Regions from separate parts of the Exiguobacterium sp. FSL W8-0210 genome, predicted to be linked through region 1. Evidence: predicted binding sites of a transcription regulator. Region 1 holds the regulator's gene; the other holds the start of a gene.
What was found. The regulator Rex, encoded in region 1, represses fermentation and respiration genes when NADH is low (regulators of the CRP and FNR family bind a similar motif). The targets are predictions, from matches to a motif close to TTGTGAAATATTTCACAA.
Positions count from the first base shown of each region.

Region 2: MKY22_RS03320 (cytochrome C oxidase subunit II) is a predicted target of Rex. The motif match lies at 3,535-3,552, and genes of this name have one in related genera.

Region 1 covers NZ_JBBOUK010000001.1:2,847,285-2,856,727, reverse strand. Annotated here, with positions in the region: gene MKY22_RS14795 (hypothetical protein) at 1-53, shown strand, start outside; gene MKY22_RS14790 (haloacid dehalogenase type II) at 101-760, opposite strand; gene MKY22_RS14785 (flavodoxin) at 829-1,284, opposite strand; gene MKY22_RS14780 (winged helix-turn-helix transcriptional regulator) at 1,390-1,710, opposite strand; gene MKY22_RS14775 (DoxX family protein) at 1,894-2,292, shown strand; gene MKY22_RS14770 (flavin reductase family protein) at 2,312-2,905, shown strand; gene MKY22_RS14765 (hypothetical protein) at 3,037-3,477, opposite strand; gene MKY22_RS14760 (ABC-F family ATP-binding cassette domain-containing protein) at 3,459-5,360, opposite strand; gene MKY22_RS14755 (redox-sensing transcriptional repressor Rex) at 5,528-6,187, shown strand; gene MKY22_RS14750 (twin-arginine translocase TatA/TatE family subunit) at 6,187-6,387, shown strand; gene tatC (twin-arginine translocase subunit TatC) at 6,395-7,174, shown strand; tRNA gene MKY22_RS14740 (tRNA-Ala) at 7,280-7,355, shown strand; gene MKY22_RS14735 (S8 family serine peptidase) at 7,580-9,443, shown strand, end outside.
Region 2 covers NZ_JBBOUK010000001.1:632,789-642,231, forward strand. Annotated here, with positions in the region: gene MKY22_RS03300 (CDP-glycerol glycerophosphotransferase family protein) at 1-898, shown strand, start outside; gene tagD (glycerol-3-phosphate cytidylyltransferase) at 915-1,304, shown strand; gene MKY22_RS03310 (CDP-glycerol glycerophosphotransferase family protein) at 1,357-2,511, shown strand; gene MKY22_RS03315 (Crp/Fnr family transcriptional regulator) at 2,675-3,382, shown strand; gene MKY22_RS03320 (cytochrome C oxidase subunit II) at 3,615-3,728, shown strand; gene MKY22_RS03325 (cytochrome c oxidase subunit II) at 3,741-4,211, shown strand; gene MKY22_RS03330 (b(o/a)3-type cytochrome-c oxidase subunit 1) at 4,213-5,904, shown strand; one part of gene MKY22_RS03335 (IS3 family transposase) at 6,130-6,760, shown strand; one part of gene MKY22_RS03335 (IS3 family transposase) at 6,760-7,691, shown strand; gene MKY22_RS03340 (response regulator) at 7,882-8,511, opposite strand; gene MKY22_RS03345 (sensor histidine kinase) at 8,508-9,443, opposite strand, start outside.

The DNA.
Region 1 (9,443 bases):
GTCTGAAACTCGATCTATTCAAGAAGGGTTACTCACGTTTGTCTAATTACTAAATCCATGAAAACAGCGGATTCCTAAATAGGAGTCCGCTGTTGTTCGTTCATTGCCATTCAGTGATACCCGTCAAGTCATCATAGATGCGATCGGGATCGAGATTCAATTCCTCGACCGGAAGTCCATTTCGATTGATCCATGCCGTTTTGAAGCCGAAACTCTTCGCCCCGGTGATATCCCAACCGTTCGAGGACATGAAGAGGATCTCCTCGCGTTTTAGACCGAGCGTGTTTAAGGCATGCATATAGGATGCAGGTGCTGGCTTATACTGTTTGATATCATCGACACTGACGAGATGTTCGAACCGATCGGCTAAGCCTGACTGCTCAATCAGCGGATCGAGCATATCATGGGAACCATTCGAGAAGACGACCAGATGCTTGTCCGCCATCGTCTCGAGAACGGAGCTGACTTCAGGATATACATCAAGCGTCAGGTACGTCTCCATTAAGGTCGTGATTTGTTCCTCGGTCACATGGATCTTTAGTTCAAGTAACGTATAGCGGAGGGCATCTTGTGTCACTTGGCTGAACGGCACATACTGTCCGTTCAATTGCCGGAGGAAAGAGTACTCCAGTTGTTTCTCCCGCCAGCGTTTGCTGATCGCTTCTCCGTGATCCGGATAAAGCACTTCGGCTTGTTCTTTGACGGAATGGACATCGAATAATGTACCGTAGACGTCAAAGACGAGTGCTTGAATCGTCATAAAACATTCATCTCACTTTCATAGAGTCTGCTTTAACGATTCCCTTACAGTAGGGATTCAAACGACACTCAAGCATGAACCTGTTGTAAAAAGCGATGAAACGTTTGCGCGAACGCACGACAAGCGGCTTGTTTCTCCGGGGTATTCGGATCAAACTCAATCTTCAAGCCATCCGTTACGAGGGTCGCCCCAGCTTCTTTTAATGCGTCTTCAATCAAATCAACGGCTGCGCAGTACTTCGGATAATCAAGATCCCCCGAACCAAAAGCAGCCGCCGGTATCCCGTCTAAGGATTGTTCCCGGAGCTCCTCGACAAAATCTTCTGCTTCATACGGTAAATCACCGTCTCCCCATGTATATGAGCCGAGTAATAGACCATCAAAACGTGATAAGTCCTCCCCGACGAATTGATCTAGTTCCGTGATCGTCACGTCGACATCGTGTTGCTCGAGTTCATGTTGAATGAGCGAGACGATATCTTCCGTATTACCGGACATGCTGACGAATCCAATCGCGATATGCATGCATCTTCCTCCTTTCACTGTACTTCTCCACTTTAATTGATAATGATTATCAATGTCAAAGGGCGTATAAAAAAGCACCTTCCAAAGAAGATGCTTTTCTATACATTAGTCTTGTAGTTCGGCCCATTCCTCAATGGAACGAATGACCGGTTCGAGTTGGCGCCCTTTGTCGGTCAAACTGTATTGAATCTTAATCGGACGATCGGGAATGACAGTCCGGATGACGATGCCTTCCGCTTCGAGCTCCTTCATACGTTCCGTGAGCATACGACCTGATAATTCGGGGATGGCATCTTGAATCTCATTGAAACGACATGTCTTCGTCAACAAGTGACGTAAGATCAGACCCGTCCATTTCTTACCTAAGATTTCAAAGGCATGTTCGACTTTGGGACAAAGAGCCGGTTGGATTGCGACTTCTTCCATCAGCACTCATCCTTTCTATAGTTGTAGTATACCCGCTTCTGCTAAAAAAATCGAATCATTTTACTTAATGTAACAAAAAGAACTAAAACAAATCTATTTACTTTTAGTAAGTGATAAGATATAGTCTGTTTATTGAGTTACTTAAAGTAACTAAAATACATTAGGTAAAAGGAGAAGAGAGAAATGATGGATACAGGACTTTTAATCATTCGTTTAATCATCGGCTTAACGTTCGCTGCACACGGGACACAAAAATTATTTGGTTGGTTCGGCGGACACGGGATCGCTGGAACAGGCGGCTGGTTCGAATCAATAGGCATGAAGCCAGGGAAGGCACTCGCGATTACAGCAGGTCTTGCTGAATTGATCGGCGGCTTGTTGTTCGCAGGCGGTGTATTCCTCTGGATCGCAGCGCTCCTCATCATCGGATCGATGCTTGTCGCGATCGTTAAAGTACACGGTGCGAATGGTTACTGGGTGACGCAGAACGGGTACGAATACAACATGGCATTGATCGTCATCGCCCTTGGTGTAGCGATGATCGGTGCTGGAGACTATTCACTCGCTGCACTCATCGGGTGAAGAAAAAGGTGGGTCATTCATGAAGTTCGAGGCATCAACGCTTAGCGCAAAAGACAATTATAAATTACTGATCGGAAGCATCATTCCGCGTCCGATTGCTTTCGTGACAACGCAAGGAGAGGACGGGACGGTCAACGCCGCACCGTTTTCCTTCTTTACGGTCGCTTCAAGCAGTCCGCCGCAACTGGTGATCGCCGTACAACGGACGGATCAGGGGCAGAAGGATACGGCACGTAACATCTTAGCGAAACAAAGTTATGTCATCCATATCGTCAGCGAAGAGATCGTCGACGCAGTCAATGAGACAGCAGCGCCACTTGCTTACGGTGAAAGTGAGCTTGAGCGGACGGATTTGACGCTCGTCGATAGTGACGCGATCGAAGTACCCGGAATCGCCGAAGCGAAAATCCGCTTCGAGATGCGCTTGACGCAACACGTCGAGCTAGAAGGTGCCGATCTTCTGATTGGGGAAGTACTGCGTTATCACGTCGCGGATGAACTCGTCGAGTCGTTCCGGATTGACGCAGCAGGCTTGAAGGCTGTCGCTCGTTTAGCAGGGAATGATTATGCGACGATCGGGAAGACGTTTACGATTGCCCGACCGACAAAATGATAGAAGCGTGAATGCTTGATGCATCGTACGATTCGTTTTGATTCAAACGAAAAGGAGTGGAGAGACCGGTCTAGCTACCGGAATCTCCACTCCTTTTTCTCATGTCGTTCATCTGATTCATCGATCGGACTTCAAGGTTGCGGATCGATTTCGTTTGAAGAGGCTTCAAGACCATGACGTTTACTGTACTGATAGCCATCGAGCAAATAAAAGACGATCGCGAGTGCCCAAATGCCGACACAGCTGATTAAGAAAGCGGTGAGCGGTGAGACACTACCGTAATACGATAGGATCAACGGGTCATTGAGTTCGACGAATAGCTGTGTCGTCAGGAGCGTACAGCATAATCCCGAGAGTAAACTGACGAAAAGACCGCTCCATGTCTGGATGACGAGACCGATCATGCAAGAAATCAGGAGGAACAAAGGAAGCGCGGCATTAAAAGCATCCGGGCGGATGAAGGTCGACACGTAGTCCGCATACATCGGTACGAAATAAAGGATGCCGGATAGCAGTCCTTGAATCAAGTTAATGAAAAAGCTTTTCGTCCGCATCAGTGTTGGTTCTCCCATCGTTCCATCAATTCGAGTAGATCGACATCGATCTGGTCCCGTTCCGCAGATAACGCTGTCGCTTTTGGAATATCATTAAAGACTTCCGGTTCGCAAAGCAACTGTTCGATTTCCGCTGAACGCTGTTCGAGCCGTTCAATATCTTGTTCGAGTTGTTCGATTTGCTGACGGCGTTTTTTTTCTTCTTTCTGTGCTTCTTTGTCGATCGTCTTCGATGCCGTGACTTTTGCCGCTTTTGCCTCTTCGGCTTCAAGGCGAGCGATTTCTTCTTGTTCAGCCTTCTTCTCTGTGTAGTACGAATAATCGCCGAGGTATTCTGTCACACCAGCTTCACTCATCTCGATGACGCGTGTCGCGATCCGATCGATGAAGTACCGGTCATGGGAGACGAAGAGTAGCGTACCTTCATAGTCGACGAGAGCGTTCTCAAGGACCATCTTCGAATCCAGATCCAAGTGGTTCGTCGGCTCATCGAGGACGAGGACGTTCGTCTTCCGTAGTTTCAGTTTTGCGAGCGCGAGACGTCCGCGTTCGCCACCGGATAATTCATGGACAATTTTGAAGACGTCGTCGCCGCTAAACAAGAATTGTCCGAGGACAGAACGGACTTCTTGTTCACGCATCAATGGCCATTCGTTCCAAATCTCATCGATGACACGGTTCCGGTCATTGAGTTCCGCCTGCTCTTGATCGTAATAGCCGATCGAGACGCCGGTTCCGAATCGGAAATCACCGAATAGGGGGCGTAAGCGACCGACGAGAACTTTCAAGAGCGTCGACTTTCCGATTCCGTTTGGTCCGACGAGTGCCAGTGATTCGCCGCGTTGCAAGCGGAACGTGATGTCTTTTGAGACAGCTTCTTCGTAACCGATCGCCAGTTGATTGACTTGAAGAACATCGTTCCCGCTCTGTTTTTCAATTGGGAAGGACAGGACCGTGCTACGTTCATCCCCATCTGGTCGGTCGAGTCGGTCGACCTTCTCGAGCCGTTTCCGGACACTTTGGGCACGTTTTGTCGTCGTCGCCCGGGCGATGTTGCGTTGAATGAAGTCCTGCATCTTCGCGATCTCTTCTTGCTGCTGCTCGAACTGCTTCATTTCCTGATCGTACAAGACCGCTTTTTGCTCCAAGTACTTCGTGTAGTTCCCCGTGAACTTACGACAGACATTGCGTGACAATTCATAGACGACATTGACGACTTGGTCGAGGAAGTACCGGTCGTGCGAGACGATTAGGACGGCACCACGATAACCACCGAGGTAACTTTCGAGCCAAGCGAGCGTATCGATGTCAAGGTGGTTGGTCGGCTCATCGAGAATGAGAAGCTCTGGTGCTTGTAAGAGCATCTTCGCTAAGGCAAGCCGTGTCCGTTGACCACCGGATAATGTCTGAATCCGGCGCGAGTAATCATCCGGATAAAAGCGCATGCCGTGCAAAACGGAGCGGATATTCGCTTCGAACTGATAACCACCTGCTTCTGAGAAGTCGTGTTGCGCTTGATCATACGTCTTCAAGAGACGATCGTACGCGACCGGGTCGTTCAAGATATGCTCCATGCCCATTTCGATTTCCATCCGGCGCAATGTCCGTTCTTGTTCTTGTAGATGTTCGAAGACGGTCAGCATCTCGTTCCAGATCGTCTCATTCGATTCGAGACCACTGTCTTGCGCGAGATAACCAATTTTGACATCCTTGCCTTTCATGATGTCGCCCGAGTCATGACTGAGTTCGCCAGCAATGATTTTGAGCAAGGTCGATTTACCGGCACCGTTTCGTCCGACGAGCGCAATGCGGTCGCGCTCTTGTACTTCCAATTTGATATTTTCTAAAATCGGCTCGACGCCGAATGATTTCGAGAGTTGGTTGACTTGTAAGAGTATCATTTCCATCCATCCTTCCACCCTTTAGTCTATCACGAACAAAAGCGCGAGGTCCTGCGGAATATATTATTTGTGACTCTATGTGAAGTGGTTTACAATCAAGGAGAGTAGAAAGCTTTTTGCAAAGATTTGGGTGCCACGATGGATGTGGCCGAAGGGGGAACTGCAGGATGAATGGACCAGACACAAAAATTCCACAAGCGACAGCAAAACGGTTGCCGCTATATTATCGCTTCATCCAAAGTTTATACAATTCAGGCAAGCTCCGCGTCTCTTCTGCTGAGTTAAGCGAGGCGGTGAAGGTTGATTCAGCAACGATTCGTCGCGATTTTTCCTACTTTGGGGCATTAGGGAAGAAGGGGTATGGATACAACGTTCAACATCTCTTAACGTTTTTCCGCAAAACCTTGAATCAAGATGAGGTGACGAATGTTGCTTTAATCGGGGTCGGTCATCTCGGAACAGCGTTTGCAAATTATAACTTTTTAAAGAATAATAGTACTCGGATAGTCGTTGCGTTTGATGCGGACGAAGAGAAGGTCGGAACAACGACGCATGACGTTCCAATCTATCATGTTTCGGACATGAAAGAACAAATCGAAGCGAATCAGGTCGATGTTGCCATCTTGACGGTTCCATCCCAGTTCGCGCAGTCAGTAGCGGATGAGTTAGTCGAGTATGGTGTGACAGGCATCCTGAACTTTACGCCTGCACGGTTGAACGTGCCAGCGAGCGTCCGGGTCCATCACATTGATTTATCGATCGAGTTGCAGTCGTTAGTTTATTTCATGAAGCATTATTCGCAATCAGCTGAAGGAGTGAAAGCATAATGGAAAACCTTATCCCGTCAACTATAGCGTTCATCGGACCAGGCAGTTTAGCACTGATCGGTGTCGTCGCATTGATCATTTTTGGACCGAAGAAGTTACCTGAACTTGGTCGTGCTGCGGGTCAGACATTGAAAGAGTTCAAGAGCGCCACGAACGGCATCATGGACGACGATAAAAAGGATGAACCGAAAGAGAAGTGATTGAACCATGGCGATTGATCAAGAACAAAGCGTGACGTCGCACCTTGACGAACTCCGAAAGCGGATCGTCTGGTCGCTTATCATCGTCGTCGTCCTGTTCGCTGTCGCATTTCCACTCGTCCGACCGCTCGTCCGCTTCTTGCAAGCGGACTTAAAAGAACTCGGCATTGGTTTGAATGCCTTCAACGTCGCCGATCCTTTAATGCTGTATTTAAATCTTGCATTCATTATCGCAATCGTTCTGGCATCGCCGTTCTGGATGTACCAACTTTGGGCATTCGTTCGCCCTGGACTTTACGATAAGGAGCAAAAAGCGACATTGACGTATATTCCGGTCATCTTCTTTCTATTTTTGGCTGGTGTAGCCTTCTCGTACTTTTGGTTGCTACCTTTCTTATTAAAAGTATCAACTGAACTAGGAAAAGAATTGGGAATCGAACAAGTCATTGGAGTGGAGAACTACTTCAGTTTCTTAATCCGATTGACGATTCCGTTCGGTCTTCTTTTCCAATTGCCGGTCGTGACGATGTTCCTGACACGTCTGGGTCTCGTGACGCCATATTTCATGCGAAAGAATCGGAAATATGCGTACTTTGCGCTGTTCGTCGTTGCGGCATTGATCGCACCGCCGGACGTGACGTCACACTTGATGATCTCGGTGCCATTGTTCGTTCTCTATGAGATCAGCATCTTGATTTCTGCGCGAACGTACAAAAAGGTCTTGATCCTCGAGCAACAGGCAGAGCTTGAACGACAGGCGGATTTGATGCGTGAATTGAATAAATGAATCGTGAATTCCTTCCAACGATTTTTGGAAGGAATTCTTTTTTATGAAAGCGTTATTTTTATATTGATAAAGCAGTTAGTGATACGTATACTAAAGATAATTCATGGGGACTTAGCTCAGCTGGGAGAGCGTTTGGCTGGCAGCCAAAAGGTCGTCGGTTCGATCCCGATAGTCTCCACCAATACCAAATATCCAACTCCTCGAGGCGTCGAGGAGTTTTTATTTTTCTCCCAGTTAAATTCCTTAAAAATATAAAATGTCACGTAAAACAAATAAATTAAAAAAATAGGCAAATATAAATTGTTTATTTCCATTAAATTCATTAAACTAAATATACAGAATTTTCGTTTAACTGTTTTATCAGTAGTACTACTATGGTTTTACAGAAAAGGGGAAAACGAACGCATGAAGAAGAAGATTGCACTTATGGCAGCCGTCTTAATGATGTCTTCCAATCTAGTCAGTGCGCAAGGTGCACTGTCGTCGCAAGACAAAGCAACGGGTCAAAAACCGCAGGCGCTCTCGCTGAAGAAATCGGGGCAAGAGAAGCACTACAAACAATCGGATAAAGTCCGTGTCGTCATCGAGATGGAAGAGAAGCCGGCGATTCAAATCGCCCAGGCTCAAAACAAGCGGTATAGCACATTGAGCAATGCCGAAAAAGAGTCGATCAAAGATCGCCTCGTCAACGTCCAAAAATCAGTCAAGTCAGCCATCGCTAAAAAGGCGATTCCCGTTACATATAAGGAAAGCTTCACAACCGTCATCAACGGATTCAGTGGTGAAGTCAAGTTCGGGGACATCGAAGACATTAAACAACTGAGCGGAGTCAAGAGCGTACATATCGCCCATGAGTATGCGCGTCCGGAAGTTGCTAAAGGTGCAAAGCCAGACATGCTGTACAGCAAGGACATGGTCAATGCGAAGGAAACATGGCAGGACTATGGTTTTAAAGGGGAAGGAACAATCGTTGCCGTCATCGATACAGGAATCGATCCATCACATAAGGACATGGTCTTGAGCCCAGAGACGAAGATTGATTTGACTTCTTCGAAAGTCGATAGTGCGAAAGAAACAAAAGGCTTAAAAGGAAGGTACTTCACGGAAAAAGTACCGTACGGCTATAACTATGCCGATCACGATAGCGAAATCCGTGATTTAGGTGCGGGCGCATCGATGCACGGGATGCACGTCGCGGGTACGGTCGGAGCAAACGGCGATGAAGCAAACGGTGGTATCAAAGGGGTCGCTCCGGAAACACAGCTCCTCGCGATGAAAGTCTTCGGAAACGATCCAGGAATGCCATCGACATTCAGCGATATCTACATTAAAGCAATTGATGATGCGATTGCACTCGGAGCCGATGTCATCAACATGAGTCTCGGTTCGACGGCATCGTTCGTCAATGCAGATGATCCAGAACAACGCGCAATCGTCAACGCGATGAACAACGGCATCTTGTGTGCGATTTCTGCTGGTAACTCGGCGTTTGCAGGTCATGGTGCGGGTAATCCATATACAGCAAACCCGGATATCGGTGTCGTTGGTGCACCAGGATTGACGAGCCAGGCGCTCCAAGTCGCGTCACTCGAAAATACGAAATTGACGCTTGAAGGCATGGCGCTGACGATCGACGGTCAGGATGCCGGTTATTTGGCATACCAAAAACAAGATTCGCCGAATCCGATTGCCGTCTTCGATAAAGAGAAGAAGGATGTCGTGTATGTCGGTGACGGTCAAGCTTCGAACTATGAAGGTAAAGACGTCAAAGGGAAAGTCGTCTTCGTCGTGCGTAACGGTGGTTTCAACTACGGTATGATCCAAGCAGAAGCTGAGAAGCAAGGGGCAGCAGGTGTCATCGTCCGCGGTCGAGTCGATCACGGGGATTACGTCAGCATGGCGCTCAACAATCCGACGATTCCACTCGTCACGCTTAGCATCGCGGACGGGAATGATCTCGAAGCAAAAGCAAAAGAGGGCAAGGCAATCGCAGTGACATTTGACGGAAAAGCGGTCTCAACCGATAACCCGGTCGCAGGACAAATGTCTGACTTCACGTCATGGGGTGTCACGCCAAGCCTTGACTTCAAGCCAGAAATCACGGCACCAGGTGGGAAAATCTATTCGACGCTTAATGATAACGAGTATGGCGTCATGAGCGGTACATCGATGGCAGCACCACACGTCGCTGGTGGAACAGCACTCGTCATGCAACGGATTGCGAAGGACTTCAAAGTCACTGGTGCAACACGCGTTAAACTCGCCAAAA
Region 2 (9,443 bases), 2.2 Mb from region 1:
CTGGGTATCAAACAGTCGGTTACCGGGTTGGTTGATCAAACCGAAAAAAACGTATTATCTCCAGACATGGCACGGCACACCGCTCAAAAAGCTCGCGCTTGATATGGATGATGTCCAAATGGCGAATACGACGACGGAGCGGTACAAGCAAGGATTTAAGCAAGAGACTGCAAAATGGTCCGGCTTAATTTCCCCGAATGCCTACTCTAGTTCAATCTTTCGGCGAGCATTTGCTTTTGAAGGTGAGATGCTAGAAATTGGATACCCTCGAAATGATATATTTTATCAAGAGGCACGGCATGCTAAAATCAAAGAAGCAGTATATCGCCACTATGATATTGATCATTCAAAAAAAGTCTTGTTGTATGCACCAACTTGGCGAGATAATGCATTCGAAGGTCAAGGGAAATATTCATTTGAGCTACCTTTTTCGCTAAATGAATTTGAAAAGCGATTTGGGGATGAATACGTTCTGCTTGTCCGAATGCACTATTTAGTCGGAAGTCGTCTCGACGTCACTGCTTATCCATCCGTTCGAAATACATCGGACTACCCGGATATCGCGGAGCTCTATCTGGCGTCGGACGCCTTGATCACGGATTATTCTTCTGTCATGTTTGATTTTGCGCACTTATCTCGTCCGATTTTATTCTATACGTATGATTTAGAACATTATCGAGATCAGTTGCGTGGATTTTACTTCGATTTTGAGCAGGAGGCACCGGGACCATTGTTGTCGACTGAAACAGCACTGTTTGAAGAGCTGAACCAGTTAGATGATTGGCACACACGGTATGCGTCAGCATTTCGAGCGTTCCAAGAGACGTATTGTCAATGGGATGATGGACAGGCTTCAGAACGGGCGATGAAGACGATCATAAAGAGAATTCACGGATAAAAGGGAGAGCAGAATCATGAAGAAGGTTATTACGTACGGAACATTTGATTTATTACACTGGGGTCATATCAACATCTTAAAACGCGCAAAAGCGATGGGAGACTATCTTATCGTTGCGATTTCAACGGACGAATTCAATCGTTTGAAACATAAGCAGTCCTACCATAATTTCGAGAATCGAAAGATGATTCTTGAAGCCATCCGTTATGTGGATGAAGTCATTCCGGAAAACAGCTGGGATCAAAAAGTAGAAGATGTGAAGAAGCATAACGTCGACCTCTTCGTCATGGGTGATGATTGGAAAGGCGAGTTCGATTTCTTAAAAGAGCATTGTGAAGTCGTTTACCTTAGCCGAACTGAGGGTATTTCTACGAGTCAGATTAAAACGGAATTAGCTTCGAAGTGATTGAAGAGGAGACCACACGACGACGTGCGGTCTTTCTTCGTAGAAGGGCAGGATGAAAGTGGTTAGAGAAGGAATCGTATGGGTCTATTTATTGTTGTTTCGTATTTGTTATGGTGTCTTTCGGTTGTTACCGCTTCGCCCCGTCACTTTATTTTGGATGACATACGGGGATAACGCAAAACCTGTTAATGATCGCTTGGCGCAGGAATTGCCAAATGAGAAACGGTATCTGGTATATGATCACCATTTCATGAAGCAGCCGGATTTATGGAAGTCAGACCGAATGCTTCGCTTTCGTCGATTACGGTTCGTCAGACTCGCATATTTACTTGCGACCTCCCGGACGGTTTTCGTCGATAATTATGTTGCGGAATTCAGTGTTGCTAAAACGCGACGTGGAACACGACGTATCCAGCTATGGCATGCCGGCGGAACGTTAAAGCAGTTTGGACTAACTTCTTCGAAAAGCCTGTTCGTATCGGAACGGATACGAAATCGGTTCCGACGTGTCTATCAGGAATATGGTGATTTCATCGTGCCGGGGATGCGTTGTGCGACACAATTCATGGCACCGCATGATTTAAAACGATCTCATTTTAAACCGTTCGGCATGCCACGGACGGATTATTGGTATGATGAGGTTCAGCGGGAACATCGGGCGCTTGATTTAAAAGAACGTTATGTAAAACCCGACCGCCGGATTCTATTGTATGCCCCGACTTACCGCGAATATAAAGGAACGGAAGATCACACGATTCAACAATTTGAACAACTGGCTAAAACAGGCTGGACGATTCTTGTTAAGTTACATCCGACGATCCGAGCGCTTTCGACCTATCGTTCCGCCCATATACATCTTGTGGATGACACGTATCAGATCAATGATTATTTGCTCATCACGGATGTTCTGGTGACCGACTATTCGTCGATTCCATTTGAAAGCTGTCTTCTTGAGGTTCCAACGTTCTTATACACACCGGACATCGATACATATCGACAACTACCAGGACTTGTCGATCAGTATCCAAAACCATTACCGGTGCGACAGACGGAGCAGATGGCGCAATTGATGGAGTGGATCGTGTCTGACGCGATACTTGAAGAGTGCCGTCAGCACATGCAAGAATTCCAAACAAGTTGGTATGATCACCCACCAGGTCAAGCAGTTGAACGAATCGTTCATCATTATTACGGAACAGGTATGTAATACTATATCTGACGATTGCTTTAGTTTTAGAAAGCGGTCGTCAGATACTTTTTCAAAAATAATGTGAAAAATTGAACAAAGTTTGACAATCTTTTGAAAATCCATTCTTTTGAACTGTGATGTTCTATACTAAAAGCAGAAGAAAAGGAGAGGAGAAATGGATATGCTGACTTGTGGAACGACTGAAGCGAATACATTCATCTTATCACCTGAGACAAGAACGTTACTAGAGAGCTTCATGACGGAAACGACGTTCAAAAAGGATTCCATCGTCTGTTGGGAAGGGGAAATGAACGACAAGTTGTTTTATGTGAAACAAGGAGGCGTCAAACTATCGAAGTTGACGAAAAAAGGCAGTCCATTACTGATGTTCTTATATTTCAAAGGGGATCTATTTGGTGAATTTGATGTAGGAGAAGCTTTTCCGAGTTCATACAGTATCGAGACGATGGAGGATAGTATCATCGGTTTCCTCTCAAAAGAAAAATTAGAGGAACTCATGAGAAAGGATGGTACTTTTGCGCTTGAGATCATGCGGTGGCAAGCATTGATGCGGAAACAGACGGAGACTAAATTGCGCGACTTGCTATTGTTCGGAAAACCGGGTGCGTTAGCTTCGACGTTACTTCGTCTCATCGCGATGGAAGGGGGACAAGTAGGAGAAACCTACCGTCTTGCAAAACGTCCATCCGATGGGGAGTTTGGTCAATTGATTGGCGCACCGCGTGAAACGGTCAATCGGATGTTCTCCCAGTGGAAAAAAGAAGGTGTCATTTCGATGACGCCAAAAGAAATCATCATTCATGATGCACAATATCTGCGTGATCTGTGTCATTGTGAAGGATGCCCAGCAGGTGTTTGTCGAATTTAATAGATAGTGTACAAACAATTCAAACGTGAAGCAGAATTTTCTGCCTCATGTATGGATTGTTTTTTTTGTAGATGAGTCGTGCCTCCTTCTCTTGTTCAGATGTGAACTTTTTGTGTGTTTTTAGAAAGAAAAGTGCGGATTCTTCACATTTGAAGTGATATATATCACAGTTTCCGAACTTGCTGAATTCTTACAATAAAGACAAGTTCAAAGCAGGAGAGGAGTAATCACCATGGACCAAAAATCAGAATCAAACCTCAAAGGAACATTTATTGCCGTCCTGATCGTAGCAGGTGTCATCATCGGGATGTGGAGTTCAATCTTTCTATTGTTCATATCACGTTAAGGGGGAATCACGATGCACATTCATCGTTTAGAAAAAATTTGGCTGATCTTCGGAGTAGCGATGCTAGCGGTCTTCTTGACCATCATCGGTGTATCCGCTTTTGCATCGGGCAATCAACCACCATCCGATGCGACATTGATTGATCCGACGAAAGTCGATCAGACGAAACCGTTTGATAAACCAGGACTAAAAAAGATTGATGATGACCGATACGAAGCGGTCATCGTTTCACAAGCTTTTCAGTTTACACCAAAAGATATGGTCATACCTAAAGGGGCGACAGTCGATTTTCTCGTGACATCGAAGGACGTCGTTCATGGATTTGAAATCGTTAAGACGAACGTCAACATGATGGTCGTTCCCGGACATATTAATTCGATTGAGTATACGTTCAAGGAAGCAGGCGAATATCTCGTCGTATGTAATGAATATTGTGGTAATGCCCATCATATGATGGCAACGAAAATCAAGGTGGTGGAATAAGATGAATGCCATTTCAAAAAAATTAAGACAGTTCGAGATGGAGCGTGGTCTGCCTGCTACCGTCATCGGAATTAAGGAAGCGAAGCTCGCTTTCGCACATGTTAGTTTTTCACTTGTCGCCTTATTGATTGGTGGTTTATGTGGATTGTTGCAAACGATGGTGCGGACAGGTGTCATTCCAGAAATTGCTGGAGTCGGCTACTATGAGCTTCTCACTGCCCACGGGTTAATGCTTGCAATCGTCTTTACGACGTTATTCATTTTCGGATTATTGTTCTCATTTTTAGGTCAATCGTTCGGACGATTCGAAGAGTTTCCGCGACGTCTCGGATGGGTCGGATTCTGGTTCATGATTCTTGGTGTCGTCCTCGTCACGTGGATGGTGCTTGCAGGAGAAGCTTCCGTCCTCTATACATTCTATGCACCACTCAAGGCACATCCAGTATTTTATATTGGACTCGTCATCTTCGTCGTCGGAACGTGGATTGCTTCTGGTGCCATGTTCCGTATGTATGCTGATTATAAACGGGAACACCCTGGCGTTCATCCACCACTTCAAGCATACATGAGTATTATGACTGCCTTATTATGGGTGGTTGCGACACTCGGCGTAGCAGCGACGATTCTCTTTCAACTCCTTCCTTTATCTCTTGGTTGGACAGATAAGGTCGGGATCGAGCTATCCCGAACGCTATTTTGGTACTTTGGTCATCCACTCGTCTATTTTTGGTTATTACCTGCTTATATCGTTTGGTATACGGTCATTCCGAAAATCGTTGGTGGGAAGATTTTTTCTGACGCGTTAGCGCGAATGTCATTTTTATTGTTCTTACTTTTTTCATTCCCAGTTGGTTTTCACCATCAATTGTTAGAGCCGGGGATTTCTGCATTTTGGAAGTATGTCCAAGTCGTTTTGACATTCCTCGTCATCATCCCATCATTGATGACTGCCTTCTCGATGTTTGCGACATTCGAGCTAGCGGGTCGCCGTAAGGGAGCAACTGGCATATTTGGTTGGGTGAAGAAAATGCCATATCGCGACGTCCGGTTCCTTGCACCGTTCATCGGGATGTTGTTCTTCATTCCAGCAGGTGCAGGTGGTGTCATTAATGCATCGCATCAGCTGAACATCATCGTTCACAACACATTGTGGGTTACGGGACACTTTCATATCACGGTCGGTGCCGCCGTCGCACTGACGTTCTTCGGAACAGCCTACTGGCTTGTCCCGCTCTTACGTGGTCGAACGTTAACAGCAGCAATGAATCGTCTTGGACTTATTCAAACGGCTGCCTGGACGATCGGAATGCTCTTCATGTCGACTGCGATGCACATCTCAGGATTACTCGGTAATCCACGACGGACGGGACCAGCCACCTACTTCAAGGATTCAATCGTCGCTGACTGGATTCCATATCATGTCGCAATGGCGATCGGCGGAACGATTTTATTCATCTCGATTCTGCTATTCCTCTATGCGATGTTCCAACTTGCATTCCGAGCGCCAAAAGGAACGGAAGAATTTCCGATTGCTGAAACGGAAGAAGAGGCGATGGCAACGCCACTCTTCTTTGAAAATTGGAAGCTATGGATTTTCGTGACGTTCGCTTTGATTGCGTTTGCGTACACGGTACCGATTTGGCATATGATTGAAAATGCCCCTCCAGGAGCTCCCGGATGGAGACTCTGGTAAGACAGTGAAGAGGGGACTGACTCAAAAAAAGAATGACGCGTCATTACACACCATTTCCTCAGGTGAGACACAAGCCAGTTTTCCTGCTTCATTTAAGCAGGAAAACTGGCTTGTTTGTCTCTGACAACGCATAAATACGTTTTTTCCTGTAGGAGTGATATGCTCCCCAAAAAGTAGACAGTTGAAATAACAAAAACTGTCTACTTTTTGAAGGGAGCTTTTTCTATGACTAAATCTAAGTTTTCGTCAGATGAAAAACTACGAATTATTAAGATGTGTGAAGACCGAATCGACTCGATCAAATCGATTGCCTCGCTCTTCGAGCTTTCAGTCACCACCTTAAATAGATGGAGGACAAAATATCGTACGGGCGGCTCCATGGCACTTCGTAATCGAACAGAGTGGACGCGTTATCCGGAAGAACTGAAGATGAAGGCTATACGTGCAGTACTCGACCAAAAGGAATCGCTTATTAGCGCTACGGCACGGTTTGATATCTCGGATAGAAGCCTACTTGCGAAGTGGATAGAGAGGTATACTAGTCATAGTACTCAAGGGAAACCATTGAAGGAGCGATCCACTATGACTAAAGGTAGAACCACTACATTCGAAGAGCGTGTCCAGGCAGTCATGGACTGTATACAGAACAGAAAAGACTATCAAAGCATCATGAAGACCCATCGGGTCTCGTACCAACAAATTTATAGCTGGGTAAGAAAGTTCGAGAAGGACGGAATCGACGCACTGATGGACCGTCGCGGACGTCAGAAGCCAGTAGAAGAATTGACGGATACAGACCGTTTGGCGTTGGATCTGAAACGACTCGAGAAAGAAAATGAGCGTCTACGCATGGAGAACGATTTCTTAAAAAAGTTAGAGGAGATCGAGAGGAGGTCACGTTAAGTCAAATTCGTCTTCAAGATAAATATGAAGCCATTCAATCATCGGTAGAGCAATTTGGTTACCCGATCATCGCCCTGTGTCACCTCGCTGGAGTCTCGCGCGCTGCCTACTACAAGTGGTTACGCCGGATTGGTATACCACAGACTCGTGAGACGGAGAACATGAAAATCATCGAAGAGATGAACGAGATCCACCTTACGGTGAACGGAATCTATGGCTACCGACGGATGACATTGAACCTGAAACGTCGTTTCGGAAGAAACGTCAACGCGAAGCGTGTCCGTCGCCTGATGCATGTCGCCGGTATTCATTGCGTCATACGCCGGAAACGTCCTTTGTATATTCGTAATCGCCCTCAACAGACTGCAGAGAACATTCTGAACCGTGATTTCAACGCCGCAGGACCGAACCAAAAATGGGTGACGGATGTCACGGAACTGAAGTATGGCGCCTCTCAGAAGGCGTATTTGAGCGCCATTCTGGACCTATATGATGGATCCATCCGTGCCTTCGTTCTTGGGCATTCCAATAATAATCAGCTTGTGTTCGATACTCTTGAACACGCCCTACAGGGCGCATCCGGAAGTCGTCCCTTGCTTCATAGTGATCGAGGATTTCAATATACTTCTCATGCGTTTCGTCATATGACACGCGTGGCAGGCATTACACAAAGTATGTCTCGGGTTGGAAGATGTATTGATAACGGACCGATGGAGTCCTTTTGGGGAGCGTTGAAGTGCGAAAGTTATTATCTACATAAGTTTGCGGAGTTCGACGAACTCCGACTCGCAATCCAGAAATATATTTACTTCTACAATGAAGAACGATATCAACAACGATTAAACGGCTTGGCTCCATTAGAATACAGAGCGCAAGCCGTTTAAAGGATTTTTATTATTTGTCCTGTTTACTTGACAGGGAGCAGTTCAGAGTTGCGTGTGACGCGTCATTCTTTTTATTACGAGATAAGGGAGGCAGATCATCAATCTGCCTCCCTTATCTTTGTAGAGACTGACTTTTGAGTCAGCCCCTTATTTGCGTGAGCTTAAGGAATAAGTAATGAAGGGCTAAATCTTATTTGACGAGATTATGCTTGAAGGCATAGACGACAGCTTGTGTACGGTCTACGACATCGAGTTTCGATAAGATGTTCGAGACGTGTGTCTTAACGGTTTTTAAGGAAATGAATAATTCGTCTGCGATTTCTTGGTTCGCCATACCACGAGCCATCAATTGAAGAACTTCCTGCTCACGTTCCGTCAAATCGTCATGCAAGTGTGTCGTAGGACGACGAAGACGTTCCATCATTTTACCGGTCACTTGTGCTGCCATGACAGATTGACCGTTTGCCGTCTTGCGAATCGCTTCTGCGATGTCAAAGGCGCTAGCCGTTTTTAAGACATAACTCATCGCACCGGCTTCAATGACAGGATAAACTTTCTCATCATCAAGAAAACTCGTCACGACGAGAATTTTTGCTTCCGGCCAGTCTTTGCGGATCAGTCGTGTTCCTTCGACACCATCGACTGGTTCCATCACTAAATCCATCAAGATGACATCCGGTCGGTGTTCAAGCGCAAGCAAGGCTCCTGCTTGACCATCCGACGCTTCGGCGACGACCTCGATGTCTGGTTGTGTGGAGAGGAAAGCAGACACACCGGCCCGGACCATCTCGTGATCATCTACTAATAATACGCGTATCATGCTTGCACCATCCGATCTTTTCTAAGTTTGACTTCGATTTGGGTTCCTTGTCCCGGAACACTGACAAGACGAATCGTTCCGCCCATCTCAGCCGTTCGTTCCCGCATCGAATTAATGCCATAAGAGGCAAGTTTTTTTTCATCAACGACGAATCCAACACCATCATCGTTCATGCTTAAAATGATCGTTTCGTTGAATTGTCGGAGTTCGATATCCATATGAGACGCTTTCGCGTGACGTAAGGCATTCGTCAATCCTTCTTGAACGATCCGGAATAACTCGTTTTCGATTTGTCGTGGAAGTGACATCTCTTCTAACTTCCAACTCAATTGTGTGGACTGCTTTCTAGATAATTCTTCGAGCAGTTGCGAAAGTCCTTGTTGTAACGTCATTCCTTCGAGTTCGACAGGGCGAAGCTGAAGTAAGAGGGAGCGCATTTCAGATTGCGCCGTTTGCGCCATCGTCTCGACCATCTCAATCTGTTTGGCAGCAGCTTCAGGTTGAGACAGAATCGTCTGTTTAGCTGCTGTCGTCATCATCGAGATGGCATAGAGCTGTTGCGAAACGGAATCGTGTAAATCACGTGCGAGTCGTTTTCGTTCTTCCGTGACGGCTTGAACTCTTGCTTGTTCAACATGTTGTGGACGTGTACTGATTTTTTGGACGGTCTCGACTTGTTCGTCGATACGTTTTCCAATCCGCGACAAGCGCGTCAACGTATGAAAGTAGGGACCCGGAACGATCGTCACATCTTTTCCTTGCTCGAGTTCAATGATGGCAGTCGTGACACGTTTGAAGTCACGTCGTAAGAAAAAGTAATGCATGCTACCGATGGCAAGCGGTAGTAATAACGAGAGTCCGATAACGAGTAGAAGGACAGGGAAATCTTGTTGACGGACGAATAGGACATGCCAATCGACTTGTCGTGTACT